2 linked regions of the Gluconacetobacter diazotrophicus PA1 5 genome follow. The protein of the gene in region 1 interacts with the protein of each later gene in a pairwise test. Links are inferred from orthologs where the notes say so. Each region holds a gene or a part of one and is shown in the gene's direction. Other genes may lie near its edges.

Evidence for each region.
Region 2: the proteins of tsaE (region 1) and GDI_RS17100 interact in binary tests that used the Escherichia coli proteins (3 or more experiments, as listed by UniProt). The link is inferred for Gluconacetobacter diazotrophicus PA1 5 from one-to-one orthologs.

The regions. Positions count from the first base shown.
Region 1 is NC_010125.1:719,442-727,808, forward strand. What follows is about bases 3,573-6,516. They hold tsaE (tRNA (adenosine(37)-N6)-threonylcarbamoyltransferase complex ATPase subunit type 1 TsaE), read left to right. Parts: upstream 3,573-4,800; coding sequence 4,801-5,232; downstream 5,233-6,516. Other genes in these bases: GDI_RS03385 (NAD(P)/FAD-dependent oxidoreductase), read right to left, coding at 3,623-4,648; GDI_RS03395 (nucleotidyltransferase family protein), read left to right, coding at 5,229-5,999; addB (double-strand break repair protein AddB), read left to right, coding at 5,996-6,516. Also shown: GDI_RS03365 (ammonium transporter), read right to left, coding at 1-279; GDI_RS03370 (P-II family nitrogen regulator), read right to left, coding at 333-671; GDI_RS03375 (D-amino acid dehydrogenase), read right to left, coding at 1,073-2,329; alr (alanine racemase), read right to left, coding at 2,326-3,489; more of addB, read left to right, coding at 6,517-8,367. UniProt on the Escherichia coli protein: Required for the formation of a threonylcarbamoyl group on adenosine at position 37 (t(6)A37) in tRNAs that read codons beginning with adenine.
Region 2 is NC_010125.1:3,694,825-3,703,157, forward strand. What follows is about bases 54-2,963. They hold GDI_RS17100 (TrmH family RNA methyltransferase), read left to right. Parts: upstream 54-1,025; coding sequence 1,026-1,901; downstream 1,902-2,963. Other genes in these bases: GDI_RS17090 (recombinase family protein), read left to right, coding at 124-690; GDI_RS17105 (Ig-like domain-containing protein), read left to right, coding at 1,983-2,426; GDI_RS17110 (GFA family protein), read left to right, coding at 2,451-2,894; GDI_RS17115 (amidase), read right to left, coding at 2,913-2,963. Outside these bases: more of GDI_RS17115, read right to left, coding at 2,964-4,514; GDI_RS17120 (alpha/beta hydrolase family protein), read right to left, coding at 4,511-5,392; GDI_RS17125 (pentapeptide MXKDX repeat protein), read right to left, coding at 5,646-5,942; GDI_RS17130 (molybdopterin-dependent oxidoreductase), read right to left, coding at 6,049-6,798; GDI_RS17135 (cytochrome b/b6 domain-containing protein), read right to left, coding at 6,795-7,418; peptide-methionine (R)-S-oxide reductase MsrB, read left to right, coding at 7,571-8,035; peptide-methionine (S)-S-oxide reductase MsrA, read left to right, coding at 8,214-8,333. UniProt on the Escherichia coli protein: Specifically methylates the ribose of guanosine 2251 in 23S rRNA.

The DNA.
Region 1 (8,367 bases):
ATCGCCGATATAGGGCGACCCGGTGCCGAACGTCAGGCTGTAGCCCGCGACCATCCACAGGACGGTGATGATGCAGCAGATGGCGAAGGACTGCATCAGCGTGGCCAGCACGTTCTTCTTGCGGACCATGCCGCCATAGAACAGGGCCAGGCCCGGCACGGTCATCATCAGCACCAGCGCGGTGCTGGTCAGCATCCAGGCGGTATCGCCGGTGTTGATCGGGGGAGGAGGGGCCGGATCGGCGGCGGATGCGATCGACGGGGCGGCCAGCAGGGCCATCGCGGCGGCCGGGGCCGCCAGCGTCAATCGTCTGAAGCAGGAATTTGACCCGTTCACAAGGCAATCTCCCCGGTTTCATTCGTACGGATACGAATGGCCTGTTGCAGTTCAAGAACAAACATCTTGCCGTCCCCGATCGTGCCGGTATGGGCGGCGGCACGAATGGTATCGAGCGCCTGATCCAGCATCGAATCGGCCACCGCGACTTCGATTTTCACTTTTGCCACGAACTGGATCTGATATTCCGCGCCGCGATAGATCTCGGTCTGTCCCTTCTGGCGGCCATATCCTTTGACTTCGGTAACGGTCAGTCCCTGGATGCCGATGGTGCCCAGGGCTTCGCGGACATCGTCGAGTTTGAATGGCTTGATAATGGCTATAATGAATTTCATGTCTTCCTCGCAGGCGAATATGTCTCCAGGAAAGCTGCGATGCTTGCATTCGCCAAAACGTTTCGACGCAAGATCGTTCTGAAGCCGCTACCGGATTTCCATGTCGTCAAAAAACCGTCGTGCAACAAAAAAGTGATGGGATGACGACAACCATGTCGTCATCAGGCGTTTCGGAAAATCCGAATGATGGACGCCGGTCCATCAAACGCATCCGGAAACGCTGGTTGCATCGATTGTGAAATAAAAAAGGCATGGTGTGGGGCCGCGACCCGATTTAGGGCGCGTACCGCATGAAAACCTGCCCAGCCTGAACACATACAGTAATGAAAGCCGTTTGACTTGGGCGATACAGCCCCCTGCCTTGGGGCGGGCAGGGGGCGACCGGCGCGGATCGCGATCCTTCAGGAAGCGTAGCGGTCGATCGACAGGTCCAGGTGTGGAATGTTCGGCCGCCGGCCGGCGATCAGGTCGGCCAGCATGTGTCCGGACCCGCAGGCCATGGTCCAGCCCAGGGTGCCGTGGCCCGTATTCAGCCACAGATTGCGGAAGCGTCCCGACGGGCCGACCACCGGGGTGCCGTCCGGCGTATTGGGGCGCAAGCCGGTCCAGTAGGTGGCGCGGCCCAGGTCGCCGCCGCCGAACAGGTCCGAAAAGGAGAGTTCCAGCGTTTCGCGCCGGTCGGGGCTCAGCCGCAGATCGTATCCCGTCAGTTCCGCGGTGCCGCCGATGCGGATACGGTCGCCCAGCCGGGTCATGGCGACCTTGTACGTCTCGTCATTCACGGTCGAGACGGGGGCCCGATCCGGGTCGGTCAGGGGCACGGTCAGGGAATAGCCCTTGACCGGATAGACCGGCAACCGGATTCCCATCGGCCGCAGCAGCAGCGGCGAATAGCTGCCCAGCGCCACGACGTATGCATCGCCCGTCATCCGGCCGGTGGACGTGCGGACGCCCAGGATCTCGGACGCGCTGGCATCCAGCCCCTCGATGCCCGTCTCGTAGTGGAAGGTGACGCCCAGTTCTTCGGCCTTCTGCGCCAGGCGCTGGGTGAACATATGCGCGTCGCCCGATTCATCGCCCGGCAGGAACAGCCCCCCCTTCAGCAGATGCTGCGCGTGGGCCAGGCCGGGTTCGCGCCTGACGATGGCCGCCACGTCCAGCAGTTCGTGCGGTACCTCGCTTTCGGCCAGCAGGCGCATGTCCTCATGCGCGTGCTCCAGCTGCGCGTCGGTGCGGAAAAGCTGGATCAGGCCGCGCTGGCGGTCGTCATAGGTGATGCCGGTTTCCTCGCGCAGCGCCGTCAGGCAGTCGCGGCTGTATTCCGCGATCCGCAGCATCCGCGCCTTGTTGACGTCGTAGGCGTGCTCGGTGCAGTTCGTCAGCAATTGCGTCATCCAGCGGAACATCGCGAAATCGATGCGCGCGCGGATGACCAGCGGGCTGTGCTTCTGCAGCATCCAGCCCAGCGCCTTGCGCGGCAGGCCGGGCATGGCCCAGGGCGTGGAATAGCCGGGTGAGACCTGGCCGGCATTGGCGAAGGAGGTTTCCATCGCCGCCGCGGGCTGCCGGTCGACCACTTCGACCTCATGGCCCAGTTTCGCCAGATACCAGGCCGAGGTGACACCGATGACCCCGGCCCCCAGAACGATGACCTTCACCCGTTGCATCCTTTCCGCGACCGGTCGTCGCGATAGAGACGATGATACCGTGCGCCCAGCCCCGTCAGCAGTTCGTAGCCGATGGTTCCGGCGGCAGCGGCGGCGGAATCGATGGAATGATGCGGACCGATCAGGTCCAGCGCCGTGCCGGCGTCCAGGGGGGCGTCGCTGATGTCGGTTACGTCCACCGCCAGGCAATCCATGGAAATCCGGCCGATGATCGGCAGCTTCGCCGCCGGCCGTTCGGGCAGGACCGCATGGCCGTGGCCGCCCGCGGCGCGGGGAAATCCGTCGCCGTACCCCACCGCCAGCGTCGCGATCCGGCTGGGCCGGTCGGCGATGAAGGCTGCGCCGTATCCGACTGCCGTCCCGGGGCCGATCCAGCGCGTCTGCACGATGCGCGCCTGCAGGCGGACCACCGGCTGCATCGGATTCGGCCAGCCCGGCGTGGGATTGATGCCGTACAGCGCGGCGCCCGGGCGCACCATGTCGAAATGCCAGTCGCTGCCCATGAACAGGCCGGACGACGCGGCCAGGCTGGCGGGCGCCGCCGGCAGCCTGGCCCGCAGGCGCAGGAAGGCCGCGCGCTGCGCGTGGTTGGCGGGGTGGGCGGGTTCGTCGGCGCAGGCCAGGTGGCTCATGACCAGCAGCGGCGTGATCCCGGCCAGGGAACCGTCCCGCGCCGCCAGGGCATCCACATCCGCGTCCGACAGGCCGAAGCGTGACATGCCGCTATCGACCTGCAGCGCGGCAGGCAGGTCCCTGCCGGCCTGCCGGGCCAGGTCGCGCCAGCGCGCGATCTGTTCCAGGCTGTTCAGCACCGGCACCAGTCCGTGTTCGTGCAACGCGGCTTCGGTGCCCGGCATGGCGCCGTTCAGGACGAAAATCGTGGCATCCGTGCCCAGCAGGGGCCGGATGGCAGCCCCCTCGGCCAGGTGCGCGACGAAGAAGGTATGGCACCCGGCTTCCGCCAGGACGGGCACGATGCGGGCCGCGCCCAGCCCGTACGCATCGGCCTTGACCGCCGCGCCGCATATCGTGCGGGGACCGACCCGGTCGCGCAGGATGCGGTAATTGGCGGCGACCGCGTCCAGATCGATCGTCAGGATGCCCCCCGTCCAGGCCGAAGGGGCGGCGGGCATCGGGTCCGCGGTCAGCATGGCGGGCAGGACCGCCGGTACGGCATCGTCTGGCGCGGGCTGGAACGCATCGCGGACTCCGGATGGGGGTCAGCGATGATATAACAAATTCACCCGACAGCAACAGTGTGGCGTAACAGAGACAGGAACGATGCTAGATCCGATCGGGTACGCCCTTGCTGGTGGAATATTCGAAATGCAGCGCCGTGTCGGGGCGCACGATCGGGTGGATGGCATGGGCCGCCATCGCGCCCTCGCTGAAGCCTTGCAGGATCAGCTTCAGCTTGCCGGGATAGGCCGCGACGTCGCCGACCGCGAACACCCCGGGCAGGGTGGTTTCGCAGCTCGAAGGCACGACGGGGATCGTGCTGCGGATCGAATCCATCCCCCAGTGCGCGATGGGGCCCAGGTCGGTGGACAGGCCGAAGAACGGCAGCAGGCGGTCGGCGGGCAGGATGCGGGTGTCGCCGTCCAGCGTCGCGACCTCGACCCCTTCCAGCGCGCCGTCCGTGCCGCGCAGGCCATGAAGCTGATAGGGCACGATCTTCTCGATCCGGCCGGCGGCCACGGCCTCGTCCAGCTGGCGCAGGCTTTCGGGGGCGGCGCGAAAGCGGTCGCGGCGATGGACCAGCCAGATCTTCTCGGCCTCGTCCTTCAGCGCCAGGGCCCAGTCTATGGCGGAATCGCCACCGCCCGCGATCACGATGCGCGTGCCCGCGAAATCCGCGCGGCGGCGGACGTAATACTGCACCGCCCCCGTGGCCTCGAACCCGTCCAGCCCGGCCAGCGGCGGCCGGTTGGGCCCGAAGGCGCCGGCCCCGGCGGCGATGATGACGGCGCGGGCGTGAATCGTCTCGCCCCGGTCGGTGCCTAGCGTGAAGGCGCCGCGATGGCCGCTCAGCCGCTCCACCCGCCGGCCCAGCAGGCGCGGTACGTCGAACGGCGCGATCTGCTGTTCCAGTCCCTCGATCAGCGCGGCGCCGGCGATCGCGGGATGGCCCGGGATGTCATAGATCGGCTTTTCCGGATACAGCGCGGCGCATTGCCCCCCCACGCAGTCCAGCGCGTCGATCAGCAGGCTGTCCAGCTTCAGCATGCCGCATTCGAACGCGGCGAACAGGCCGGCGGGGCCGGCGCCGATGATGGCGACATCCGTCGTCAGGGTAGGGGCGTCCGTCATGGGTCCAGATCCGTCTTTCCACGCTGCTGCGATGAATGGCATGGGTTGTGCGGCCTCGCCGGGCGGAGTGCAAGTCGCCGTCTGCGCGGAACGAGGTCTTGTGCGCCCGCCGGGCCGGCGGGCACAATGCGGGCATGGAAGCCCAATCCGTCATGCTGCCCACACAGGAGGCGACCGAGGACCTGGCGCGGCGTATCGCGTCCGTCGCGACACCGGGCGACGCGATCCTGCTGTCCGGCGTGCTGGGCGCGGGCAAGAGCGTGTTTTCCCGCGCCTTCCTGCGCGCCGCCTGCGCGGATCCGGACATGGAGGTGCCCAGCCCCTCCTACACGCTGGTCCAGGTCTATGACACGCCACGGGGCCCGATCGCGCATTTCGACCTGTGGCGCCTGTCCGGGCCCGACGCCGTGCACGAACTGGGCTGGGACGATGCGTGCGAGGGGATCGTGCTGGTCGAATGGCCCGACCGGCTGGGCGCGCTGGCGCCCGCCGACGCCCTGCGGATCGACCTGGAGGTGCTGGAGGACGGCGCGCGCCGCGCGTGCCTCACGGGCTGGGCCGACCGGCCGGTGCCGGCGCCATGAGCATTCCGATGCCGGCCCGGGCCATGATGTTCGCCGCCGGGCTGGGCGGGCGGATGCGCCCGCTGACCGACCGGACGGCCAAGCCTCTGCTGACGGTGGACGGGCGCAGCGTCCTGGACCATGTGCTGGACCGGCTGGAGGCGGCCGGCGTGGCCGAGGCGGTGGTGAATGCCTGCTGGCAGGCCGACCGGGTAGCGGAGTCCATGCAGGCGCGCGCCGGAACCGGGCAGGGACCGCGCGTCACCCTCCGGCGCGAGGATGCGCTGATTGAAACCGGCGGCAGCGCCGGCGCGGCCCTGCGCGACGGCGCGCTGGGGGACGGCCCGTTCTTCCTGCTGAACGGCGATTCGATCTGGCTGAACGGTCCGGTTCCCGCCCTGCGCCGGCTGGCGGATGCGTTCGATCCCGCGCGCATGGATGCACTGTTGCTGCTGGCACGGACCAGCCTGGCGGTGGGCGAGGTCGGGCGGGGCGATTTCGTGCTGGAGTCCGGCGGCCTGTTGCATCGTCCGGCATCGGGGGCGGTGACGCCCTATGTCTTCACCGGCGTGCAGATCGCCGGCCCGGCGCTGTTCGCCGCGGCCCCGTCCGGGGCGTTCAGCCTGAACCTGCTGTGGGACGCGGCGATCGCGCGCGGACGGCTGTACGGCATCGTGCATGATTCCGTCTGGTGCCACCTGTCGCGGCCCGAGGACCTGCCCGCCGCGACGCGCGCCCTGCGGATGGCACGCGATCCCTACGGAACGGACCAGGACGTCGTCGTATGAGCGATGTCGTCACCATCCCGCCGCATGTGCCTTTCCTGGACGCGGTCGCGACCCGGTGGATGGCCGAAATCGCGGACGATCCGCAGCGCAGCGGCGACGGGCTGATTCTGCTGCCCAGCCGCCGCGCCGCCCGCGCCTTGACCGAGGCCTTCCTGCGCCATGCCGATGGCCGGCCCATGCTGCTGCCGCGCATCGCCCCCATCGGCAGCCTGGACGAATCCGCCCTGGCCCTGTCGGGGCAGGAGGCGCTGGACCTGCCGCCCGCCGTCGAACCGCTGCGCCGGCTGGCGACGTTGACGCGTCTGATCCTGCAGGCCGGCGATGCCTTCGGCGATGTCCGCACCATCGACCAGGCCTGGCCGCTGGCCCAGGCCCTGGCGGACCTGATGGACGATGCCGAATGGGCGGAATGCGATCTGGCGGAGCGCCTGCCGGCGGCGGCCGAGGGCGATTTCGCCGAACATTGGCACCTGACCCTGCGTTTCCTGTCGATCGTGACCGGGATCTGGCCCGCCTGGCTGGCCGAGGAGGGGGTCATGAATCCCGCCGCCCGGCAGGTCGCCCTGCTGCACGCCCAGGCCCGGCGGTGGCACGCCTCTCCCCTGCCGGGCGGCGAGCGGCTGTGGGCCGTGGGCTTCACCGACGCCATGCCGTCGGTCCTGGCCGTGCTGGACGCGGTGCTGGCTATGCCGGGCGGGCGGCTGGTGCTGCCCGGTGTCGATCTCTCGCTGGACGAGGCGACGTGGACCGCTCTGCCGGACGGCCACCCGCAGGCCGGCATCGCCCGGCTGTTGGCGGGCGTGGGCCGGAACCGCGCCGACCTGGCGCAATGGGGCGATCCGTCCGGTGACGCAGGTTCGGGTGACGCGGGTGCCGCCTGCCCGGTGGACCGGGGCGCGGTACTGGCCCGTGCCCTGCTGCCGGCGGCGGCATTGGGCGAATGGCTGCGGGACACCACGCCGGTCGCGATGGACGGACTGTCGGTCCTGCGCGCCGCCGACCAGCAGGAGGAAGCGGCGGCCATCGCGCTGCTGCTGCGCCAGGCGATCGCGGAACCGGGGCATCGCGCCGCCCTGGTGACGCCCGACCGGGGCCTGGCCGGCCGGGTCGCGGTGGAACTGGCGCGCTGGGGCGTGGTGGCGGACGACAGCGCCGGCGAACCGCTGGGGGCCACCCCGCCCGCGATCTTCCTGCGCCTGGTGGTGCAGGCCGCGACCGGCGGATTGTCGCCCGTCGCCCTGCTGTCGCTGCTGAAACATCCGCTGGCGGCCTGCGGCCTGTCGCCCGGGGCCTGCCGTGCCTCGGCCCGCCTGCTGGAACGCGCGCTGCTGCGCGGACCGGCGCCTCGGCCCGGAATCGACGGGCTGCGCGATCGCCTGGCCGTGGCGCGCGACGACGCGCATGGCGCACTGGCCGACCGGCCCGACGCGCCCGAGGACCTGGCCGGGTTCGTCGACCGGGTAGAACGATGCCTGGCGCCGCTGCTGACCCTGGTCGCGGCGCCGGCCCCGGGGCCGGTCGCCGACCTGCTGGCCGGCCTGGTCGAAGCCGCCGAGGCACTGGCCACCACCGACGACCGGGCCGGGGCGGACCGCCTGTGGGCGGGCGAGGACGGCAACGCGCTGGGCCAGCACCTGGCCGCGCTGATCGCGTTCTGCGACGTGCTGCCGGCGCAGGGGGCGACGATCCTGGATGGCCTGCTGGCGGCCTCGATGGCTGGCCAGACCGTGCGTTCGCGGCGCGGCCTGCGCGGACGGGACGCCACGGCGCTGCATCCGCGCATCTTCATCTGGGGCCTGATGGAAGCCCGGCTGCAGGCTGTCGAGACGATGGTGCTGGGTGCGCTGGTCGAAACCGTATGGCCCCCCGCGACCGATCCCGGCCCGTGGATGAGCCGTCCGATGCGTGCCCGCGTGGGTCTGCCCTCGCCGGAACGCGCGATCGGGCAGGCGGCGCATGATTTCGTCGCCTGCGCCTGCGCCGCCCCGCGGGTCGTGCTGTCGGTCCCCGGCCGGCGCGACGGCGCGCCCACCGTGCCCGCGCGCTGGCTGGTGCGGCTGGATGCCTTCCTGGCGGGACGGGACCAGGCGCTGGCCGCGCACCCGGCCCTGTCCTGGCTGTCGCGGCTGGACCGGCCGGTGGATGCGCCCCGCCCGGTCGCCCCGCCACGGCCCCGCCCGCCCCTGGCCGCCCGGCCGCGCGCCCTGACCATCACCGAGATCGAAACCTGGATGCGCGACCCCTATGCCATCCATGCGCGCCATATCCTGGGCCTGCGCCGGCTGAAGGAGATCGAGGAACCGGCGGACGCCGCCGACTACGGCACGATCGTCCATGCGGCGCTGGACCGCTGGTTCCGCCAGCCGGT
Region 2 (8,333 bases), 3.0 Mb from region 1 along the record:
TTCGTATGCGTTTGCCTCTGTTCCAATAGGGCTTGCCCCAGCGGAACATTCGAAGCGGAACAGATTTGTGTTCCAATAAAATACCGTTTGATGTTTTGGAACAGATCGCCGAAGGAACAACCCATGCGGATCGGATACGCGCGAACCAGCACGACGGATCAGGAGGCAGGGCTGGCCGCCCAGCGGAGGGACCTTGAAGCATTCGGTTGCGACTGGCTGTTCTCGGAGCAGGTGTCGGGCACCCTCACCGTCAGGCCGGAACTGGAAGCGGCCATCGACTATCTGCGCCGGGGTGACGCGCTGGTGGTGTGCAAGCCGGACCGCCTGGCGCGATCAACGGCCGACCTGCTGGCGTTCGTGGAGCGCATCAAGGCCAAGGGGTGCGAACTGGTCATTCTGTCGATGGGCGGCCAGACGCTGGATACCAGCAGCCCGACCAGCAAGCTGATGCTGTCGATGCTCGCGGCGGTCGCCGAGTTCGAGCGTGACCTGATGCTGGAGCGGCAACGGGAAGGGATCGCCAAGGCCAAGGCGGAAGGGCGCTATCTGGGGCGGAAACCCACCGCGCGGGCACAGGCCGAAGAGGTCCAGAAGCTGGCAGCGGAGGGGGTCAGCCCCACCGAGATCGCCAAGCGGCTGGGGATCGGGCGGACGTCCGTCTATCGGTGCCTGGGAAAGGTCGCAGCCTGACGATTGTCCGCAGGCGTCCGTGGCCGTCCCTGGCAAGCCCCGTTTCTAAGAGGGGTAGCAAGAGGGGTAAATTTCCGACCTCTAGCCTAATATTCTGATTTTACAGCGTGTTTTTAATTGAGATGGTGGAGGGGGTTGGATTCGAACCAACGTAGGCGCACGCCAGCGGATTTACAGTCCGCCCCCTTTAGCCACTCGGGCACCCCTCCGTGTGGGAAGGGTGGTTAAGGCTATCCGCGGGGCATGTCAATGCCCTGTCTCCATATCGTGTCGCAACGGCGTGACGGGGGCGGTGGTTCGGCCTATATCGGGGCCATGCGCACCCGCCCCCCGCGTTGTCCCGACGCACGATCCACCCCGCGTTCGCCCGGTCGGGCGGAAACAAGAAGGCCCCCACGACCCGGGCTTCGCCCCCGGCCTCGGGTACATCCCCGGGCGCGGCCCCGGGCCGCCAGGGGCGGCGCGGCGGCGGCGCGGCACGCGGCGGCCCCCCGCGTGGCACCTACTGGCTGTACGGGCTGCATCCCGCGCTGGCGGCGCTGGGCAACCCGGAACGCCGCATCCGCCAGATCCTGGCGACCGAGGACGGCGAGGCCGCGCTGCGCGAGCGCCTGAATGCTCCCCTGCCGATGCAGCCCCACCGCACCGATCGCGCCCGGCTGGAATCGCTGTGCGGGCGCGACGCCGTTCACCAGGGAATCGCGGTCCTGGCCGATGCGCTGCCGTCGCTGGCGATCGAGGACGTGACCGGGCGGCCCGGCCCCCTTCTGCTGCTGGACCAGGTGACCGATCCGCGCAATGTCGGCGCCATCCTGCGCTCCGCCGCCGCCTTCGGCGCCGCCGCCGTGGTGGTGATGGAACGCAACGCGCCGGACGAGACCGGTGCCCTGGCCAAGGCCGCGTCGGGGGCGCTGGAAATCGTGCCGCTGGGTGCGGTGGTGAACCTGGCCCGCACGCTGGACGCGCTGAAGAGCCTGGATTTCTGGGTCGTGGGGCTGGATGCCGGCGGCGGAATACTGGACGGCACCAGTTTCGGCCAGCGGCGTGTGGCGCTGGTCCTGGGGGCCGAGGGCGACGGGTTGCGCCGCCTGACCCGCGAGCATTGCGACGAAATCGCCGGACTGGCGATGCCCGGCGACATGGAAAGCCTGAACGTCTCCAACGCCGCCGCCGTCGCCCTGTACGAACTGATACGGCGCGGAAAGGCATAATCTTAAAATCGCGCTTACCCCGCTGACCTCGCCGCCGGTCCGTGGCACGGTCTGCCGATGCAGCAGAGATGGAGATCCGGAATGAAGCCTGCCCTGCCCATTCTCCTCGCAGGGTGCGTCCTGCTCGCCGGCTGCGCGGATACAGGTAGCGAACAGGACGGCGCCCGCTCTCATGGTCTGGCCAACAATGCCCACTATGTCCGCGACTTCACGGTCGCGGCCGGGCACCCCGGCCTGCTGGGCAACTGGTTCTCGCTGAATCCGGATTGTTCGCTCGCCGGCTATCCCACCGTGCGGCTGCTGTCGCCGCCCGCCCACGGCACCGTCAGCATTGCGCAGGGGTCGTTCTATTCCGACTATCCGGCCGGCAACCAGCGCCGGGCCTGCAACACCGAACCCCGACCGGGCGTCCAGGCCGTCTATACCCCCGCCCCCGGCGCCATCGGCCCGGACGAGGCCACGATCCAGGTCATCTTCCCGCGCGGCCGCGCCTGGACCACCACCTTCCACGTCACGATCCAGTAGGGAGCGACAAGGGGAACGGGCCTCATGACGGAAAACCCACCCACGCTGAACGGCAGTTGCCTGTGCGGCGCCGTGACCTATCGCATCGACGGGGCGCCGCTGGATTTCGTGCTGTGCCATTGCGGCCGCTGCCGCAAGACGACGGGGTCGTCCTTCGCCGCCAACCTGATCGCCCGGCCCGCCGACCTGACCTGGACCTCCGGGCATTCGACCACGGGCGGGCACGCGACCACGGGGCAGCCGGACGGCGTCGCGCGCTGGGACCTGCCGACGGCCGCCAGCTTCGCCACCGCGACCTGCCGCGTCTGCGGCACGCCGGTCCCGCATGCGACCCGCAACGGACGGCTGATGATCGTTCCGGCCGGCACGCTGGATTGCGACCCGGGCCTGACGCCGCGCCGGCAGATCTTCACCGCATCCAAGGCCGGCTGGTGCATCGATGTCGAGGACCTACCCGCCGAATCGTGACCGGACGGGCCGCCCGGATCACCGGTCGCCGGCCTGTGCCGTGGCCTGCACCGGGGCCGAAGCCTGTTCGAACCCGTAGCCCAGGGCCAGCAGCGTGGCCTCGGACCACGCGGGACCGATGAAGGACAGTCCGACCGGCAGCCCCCGCACCTGCCCCATCGGCACGCTGAGGTGCGGATAGCCCGCGACCGCCGCCAGCGACCCGGCCCCCGTCCCATCCCCGGGGCGGTCGCCCAGCACCGGGTCGGTCATCCAGGCCGGCCCGATCGTGGGCGCGACCAGCGCGTCCAGATGATCATGCGCCAGCATCGCATCGATCCCCTGCGCCCCCGCCAGCCGCCGCGCCGTGTCGCGCGCGGTCGTATAGGCGGGGTCGGACAATGCCGGCGCGTCCTGCGCCCGTTCGAACAGATCCTGCCCGAACCAGGGCATTTCCCGATCGGCATGCGCGCGGTTGAACGCGATCAGCGCCGGCAGGTCACGCACCGTCACCGCCGCCGGGGTATGGGCCAGATAGGCGTTCAGCCCGGCGCGAAATTCGGACAGCAGGACGGTCAGTTCCGGCCCGTCGATCGCGGAGGAATCGAAGGCGGGAATATCGACCAGGATCGCGCCCCCGTCGCGCAGCCGCGCCAGCGCCGCCTCGAACAGCACCCGCACGTCCGGATTGCCGCCCTGGGCGAAGCGTATCACCCCGATGCGCCGGCCCCGCAGCGCGTCGGGCCGCAGGCCGGCCAGATAGTCCGCATGATGCCGGTCGGCCGCCGCCGTCGCCGGATCGTCCGGGTCCGATCCCGCGATGACGCCCAGCAGCAGGGCGGCGTCGCGCACCGTGCGCGTCAGCGGCCCCGCCGTGTCCTGGCTGGCGGAAATCGGCACGATCCCGCTGCGCGACACCAGCCCGACGGTGGGCTTCAGCCCCACGATCCCGTTGACCGAGGCCGGGCATGTGATGGACCCGTCGGTTTCCGTGCCGATCGCGGCAGGGGCCAGCCCGGCCGCCACCGCGACGGCGCTGCCCGCGCTGGACCCGCATGCGGTCCGCGCCCGGTCATGGGGATTGTGCGTCAGGCCCCCCACCGCACTCCATCCGCTGCTGGCGTGGGCCGAGCGGAAATTGGCCCATTCCGACAGATTGGCCTTGCCCAGCACGATCGCCCCCGCCGCGCGCAGCAGCGCAATCACCGGCGCATCGCGATGCGAGACATTGCCCGCCAGCGCCAGCGACCCCGCCGTGGTCGGCAGGTCGTCCCGCGTTTCGATATTGTCCTTCACCACGATCGGCAGGCCGTAAAGCGGCCCCGGCACCCGCCGCATCCGCGCCAGCGCGGCGGCCTGCTGCGCCGCATCGGGGTTCAACGCCAGGATCGCATGCAGCCCGCCGGGCCCCGCATCGACCTGCGCGATACGCGCGCTGTAGCGGCGCACCAGGTCATCGGGCGCCAGCCGCCCGGCATGCATGTCCGCCACCAGACCGGCGGCGCTGTCGGGCGCGGCCCGCGACAGGCCGGGCGCGCAGACCGCCAGCGTTGCGGCCAGCGCCGCGACAGGTCCCGTTTTTTTCGGAAGACGAAAACGCGAGAAGACTTCGGTACCCGACACAGCGCCCCTGGATGTCATTTCTGGAACTGCCCCAACCATGTCACCAGCAGGCCGGCCAGGGCAATCCGCGCATCGGAAAAGCTGTGGTCGGTATCCAGCGTCCGGGCTTCCAGATGTGTCGCACCATCCTGCCGCGCGGCCCGGGCGGCGGCGGCGGACATGAAGCCGATCCCGCGCGTCGTGCCGATCAGCGCCAGGGGCCGCCCGGACAGCGCCGGCATAGTCGCGACCAGATCCAGCGACGGACCGGCATGCGCCACCTCGGCCATGATCTGGTCCGCGCTGGTGCCCGTCAGCGGCGGCAGGTCCCCGCGCACTTCACCGACCAGGAACGCCTCGCGCTTTTTGGGGTCGGAAAAGCCGCGGCCGATCGCGGCAAAATCGGCCGGATCGATCAGGAAGGCGCCGATAACACGCGGATCGTCCGCAGCGGTCCGCGCGGCGACGATCCCGCCCAGACTGTGCCCGGCGACGGCTATCCGCGACGGGTCGATGGCGAATTGCGCGATCACCTGCGGCCGGCGCAGATACGCCAGCGCGCTGGCGGCATCCTGCACGCAATGGTCAAAGGAAAAGCGGCCGGGACTGTCCCAGGACCCCCGATAATGGAACGTCAGAACATTCCACCCCGCACGCCGCGCCGCCTGCGCCAGGTCCAGATTCTGCTCGTTGCCGGGAAAGCCATGGAGCAGCAGCAAGGTCGGATGCGACCGCGCACCGGCCGCGCTGTACATCACCGCATTCAGCGCGCCGTCCCCCGACGGGATGACGAAGGCGGTCATCGCCGCCGGATGCGCGTGATCGACGGGCGGATCGGTGGTCACCGCAGCGGGCGGCGGCGCCGCCAGCGCCATGACGGGCGCCACGAGCAGAAGCGAAAACAGCATCCGTCGCATCAGTACACTCCATCCCCAGGCATAAGCAGCCTGCCTCCGACCCGAGGCAGGCGATGATCGAGAAAAAAAACTGACGCCGAACGATTTTTTTTCATCGCGCGGTGCGGAAGCTTTTCTCCTGACAGCCCTTTCCCGCCGGGTATTCACCCTATACTGCGGTCGAGATGGAGTAAATACTTCGAAAGAATCGGTAGCGTGCAGGAAACGAGGTTCTCCCGCGCCCGCCCGCCAACCGGGAAAACGCGCCAGCCTGTCAGTTGGGCCTGGACATGCCGTTTTCATGCGACGGCGCCATCATCATGCCGTCATGGCTCATCGACTCTCCGGACATCGCATTCTTCTCCATGCCGTGGCGGGTCGTGTCCGCATGTTTCCGCATGGCGTCTTGGGACATGGCATTCGGTGCCATTTTGTCATGCGACATGGCATTCCTGGCCATGCCGTCATGCGCCATCGCATCGCGCGACATGCTGTCCTGCGCGACTGCCGTACCGACGACGGCGATATTGGACCATATTGCGGCGGCGACCATGAGATGACGAATGGACATGAAGCTTGCTCCCTGATTGAAAAAATCTGCATGGAGACGGACATTTCCGTCCCACTGTTTTGTTCTTCGCCCGTACGGGTCCGAAGGTTACAGAGAGCGAATTATTTTACGATCCGCCGAACCAGTCATACCCCTGATCCTCCCAGTAGCCGCCGGGAAAGCGGTTCGTGACAGTGATCGCCGCCAGATATTTCGGATTCTTGTAGCCCAGCTTGGTCGGGATCCGGACCTTCATGGGGGCGCCATAGGCCGCCGGCAGCGCGGCATCGTCGAAATCCAGTACCATGATGGTCTGTGGATGCAGGGCCGTCGCCATGTCGATGCTGGTCGAATAATCGTCGAAACAATGAAAATCGACGTATTTCGCCCGCAGATCGGCCCCGACATGCTGCAGGAACACCGAAAGCGGCACGCCGGACCAGCAGCCGATCGCGCTCCATCCCTCCACGCAGATATGACGCGTGATCTGACGCTTCTGCGGCAAGGCGCGGAACCGCGCGAGCGACCAGGGACGCGTGTCCGTGACCAGACCCGACACCTCCAGGCGCCATTGCGCCGGATCGACCGTACGCACCTCATCCTGCCCGTAATAGGCATTGAACGGGAAAGGACGCGTGATCCGCGAGGCATCGAACTCGCGCGCCAGGCGATGCCGGCTGAACAACAGCGCCTGCGCGCGATCGGTAAAGTTCATCACCCGCGCGAGCGCACGTTCGACCGCAGGTTCGTCATCCAGCACGCAGCCCGACAACATGGCAAGCCCCCCGAGCGACACCATGCCCTTCAGCATCAGTCGACGCTCCAGGCGGCGCAATTCCGGCGCGATGGCCGCGCGATCCAGGTCCGGCCGCTTCATCGGGCTGCCTCCGAATCATGCGGCACTGGTCTGCGGCCGAACACCATGCCGAACAGGGTCGACGGCACGATCAGGGCAAGCACCACGTGGACGATCAGGAACCCGACGATCAACGCCATCATCGTGAAGTGAACCCGGCGCGCGATGTCGTAGCCGCCGAACAGCCAGGTCAGCCATCCAAGCTGCACGGGCTTCCAGATCGAAAGGCCCGAGGCCACCGTCAGGGCGGCCACGATCAGCACGCCCGTATAGAGCAGCCGCTGTACCGCGTTGTACCGACCGGGCATGTGAGACAGCCGGAAGCGCAGCGCAAGACCCATGTCGCGGCCGATAGCGCGCACGCCCTGCGGTCGCAGGTCGCGCCGGAAATGGCCCGAGACGACGCCATACGCCACGTAGATGACACCTGCGCCCATCAGCGTCCACATCGCCGCGAAATGCCAGGCGATCCCGCCGGCAAGCCATCCCCCCAGGGTCATCCAGGGCGGAAAGGTGAACGGCAGGATGGGCGAGGCATTGTAGATCTGCCACCCGCTGCCGATCATGGCGAGCATCGACAGCGCGCCGATCCAGTGGGTGATCCTGATGACCAGCGCGGGCGTGCGGCGAGGTCGGGGCATCTGCGGGCCTCCTGGAACTGATGTCGGTCCGTTCGTCCCGCACCAGCAAACGGTTACAGGCTTGCGCAAAAAGATAGTCCGCCGCCGCTCGTAACCAATGGCCCCGGCACGCCGAAGAACCGGACATCCTGTCATCGTGAAGGAGCGGTTCCATGACCTCCCGCCGCCAGTTCTGCCTTGCCTCGGCCGCGTTCCTGCTGGCCGCGCGCCCCGGCCGCGCCGCGCCGCCCTATGCCGTCTCGCATTCGGATGCGGAATGGCGCCGCCTGCTGACGCCCGCGCAATACGACGTCCTGCGCCGGGCCGGCACGGAAATGCCGTGGTCCAGCCCCCTTCTGGGCGAGCATCGACCTGGCCGCTTCGCCTGCGCCGGGTGCGATACCGCCGCGTTCGACGCCGGCACCAAATTCGAAAGCGGCACCGGCTGGCCGAGTTTCTACCGCGCCCTGCCGCATGCCGTGCAGGAACGCGCCGACCATTCGCTCGGCATGGATCGGACCGAGGTGCTGTGCGCCACCTGCGGCGGCCATCTCGGCCATGTTTTCGACGACGGCCCGCCGCCTACGGGCCTGCGCTACTGCATGAACGGCGTCGCCCTGTCCTTCCACCCGGCCTGAGAGCCTGACCGAAAATGCGCGCTGGCGGCGATCCGACGCGCGTTTCCTGCGCTCCGGTGCTCACGGCCATCAAGGCCGCTCCGCTCCGGTGCTCGGGAACACACGCCGGGCGCGGCCTATCGGGCCGCTCTCGCTCACCAGCTCACATTTTCGGTCAGGCTCTGAGAGGACCAAAACCATGACACGGTCAGGACTACTCGGCATCTCGCTCATTGCCATGGGGGCGCTCGGCACGGCGTGCCATGCCGCGGACGCGCCGCTCGCCACGCGTCTGCCGCCGCCGGCAGCCGCCGAAGCG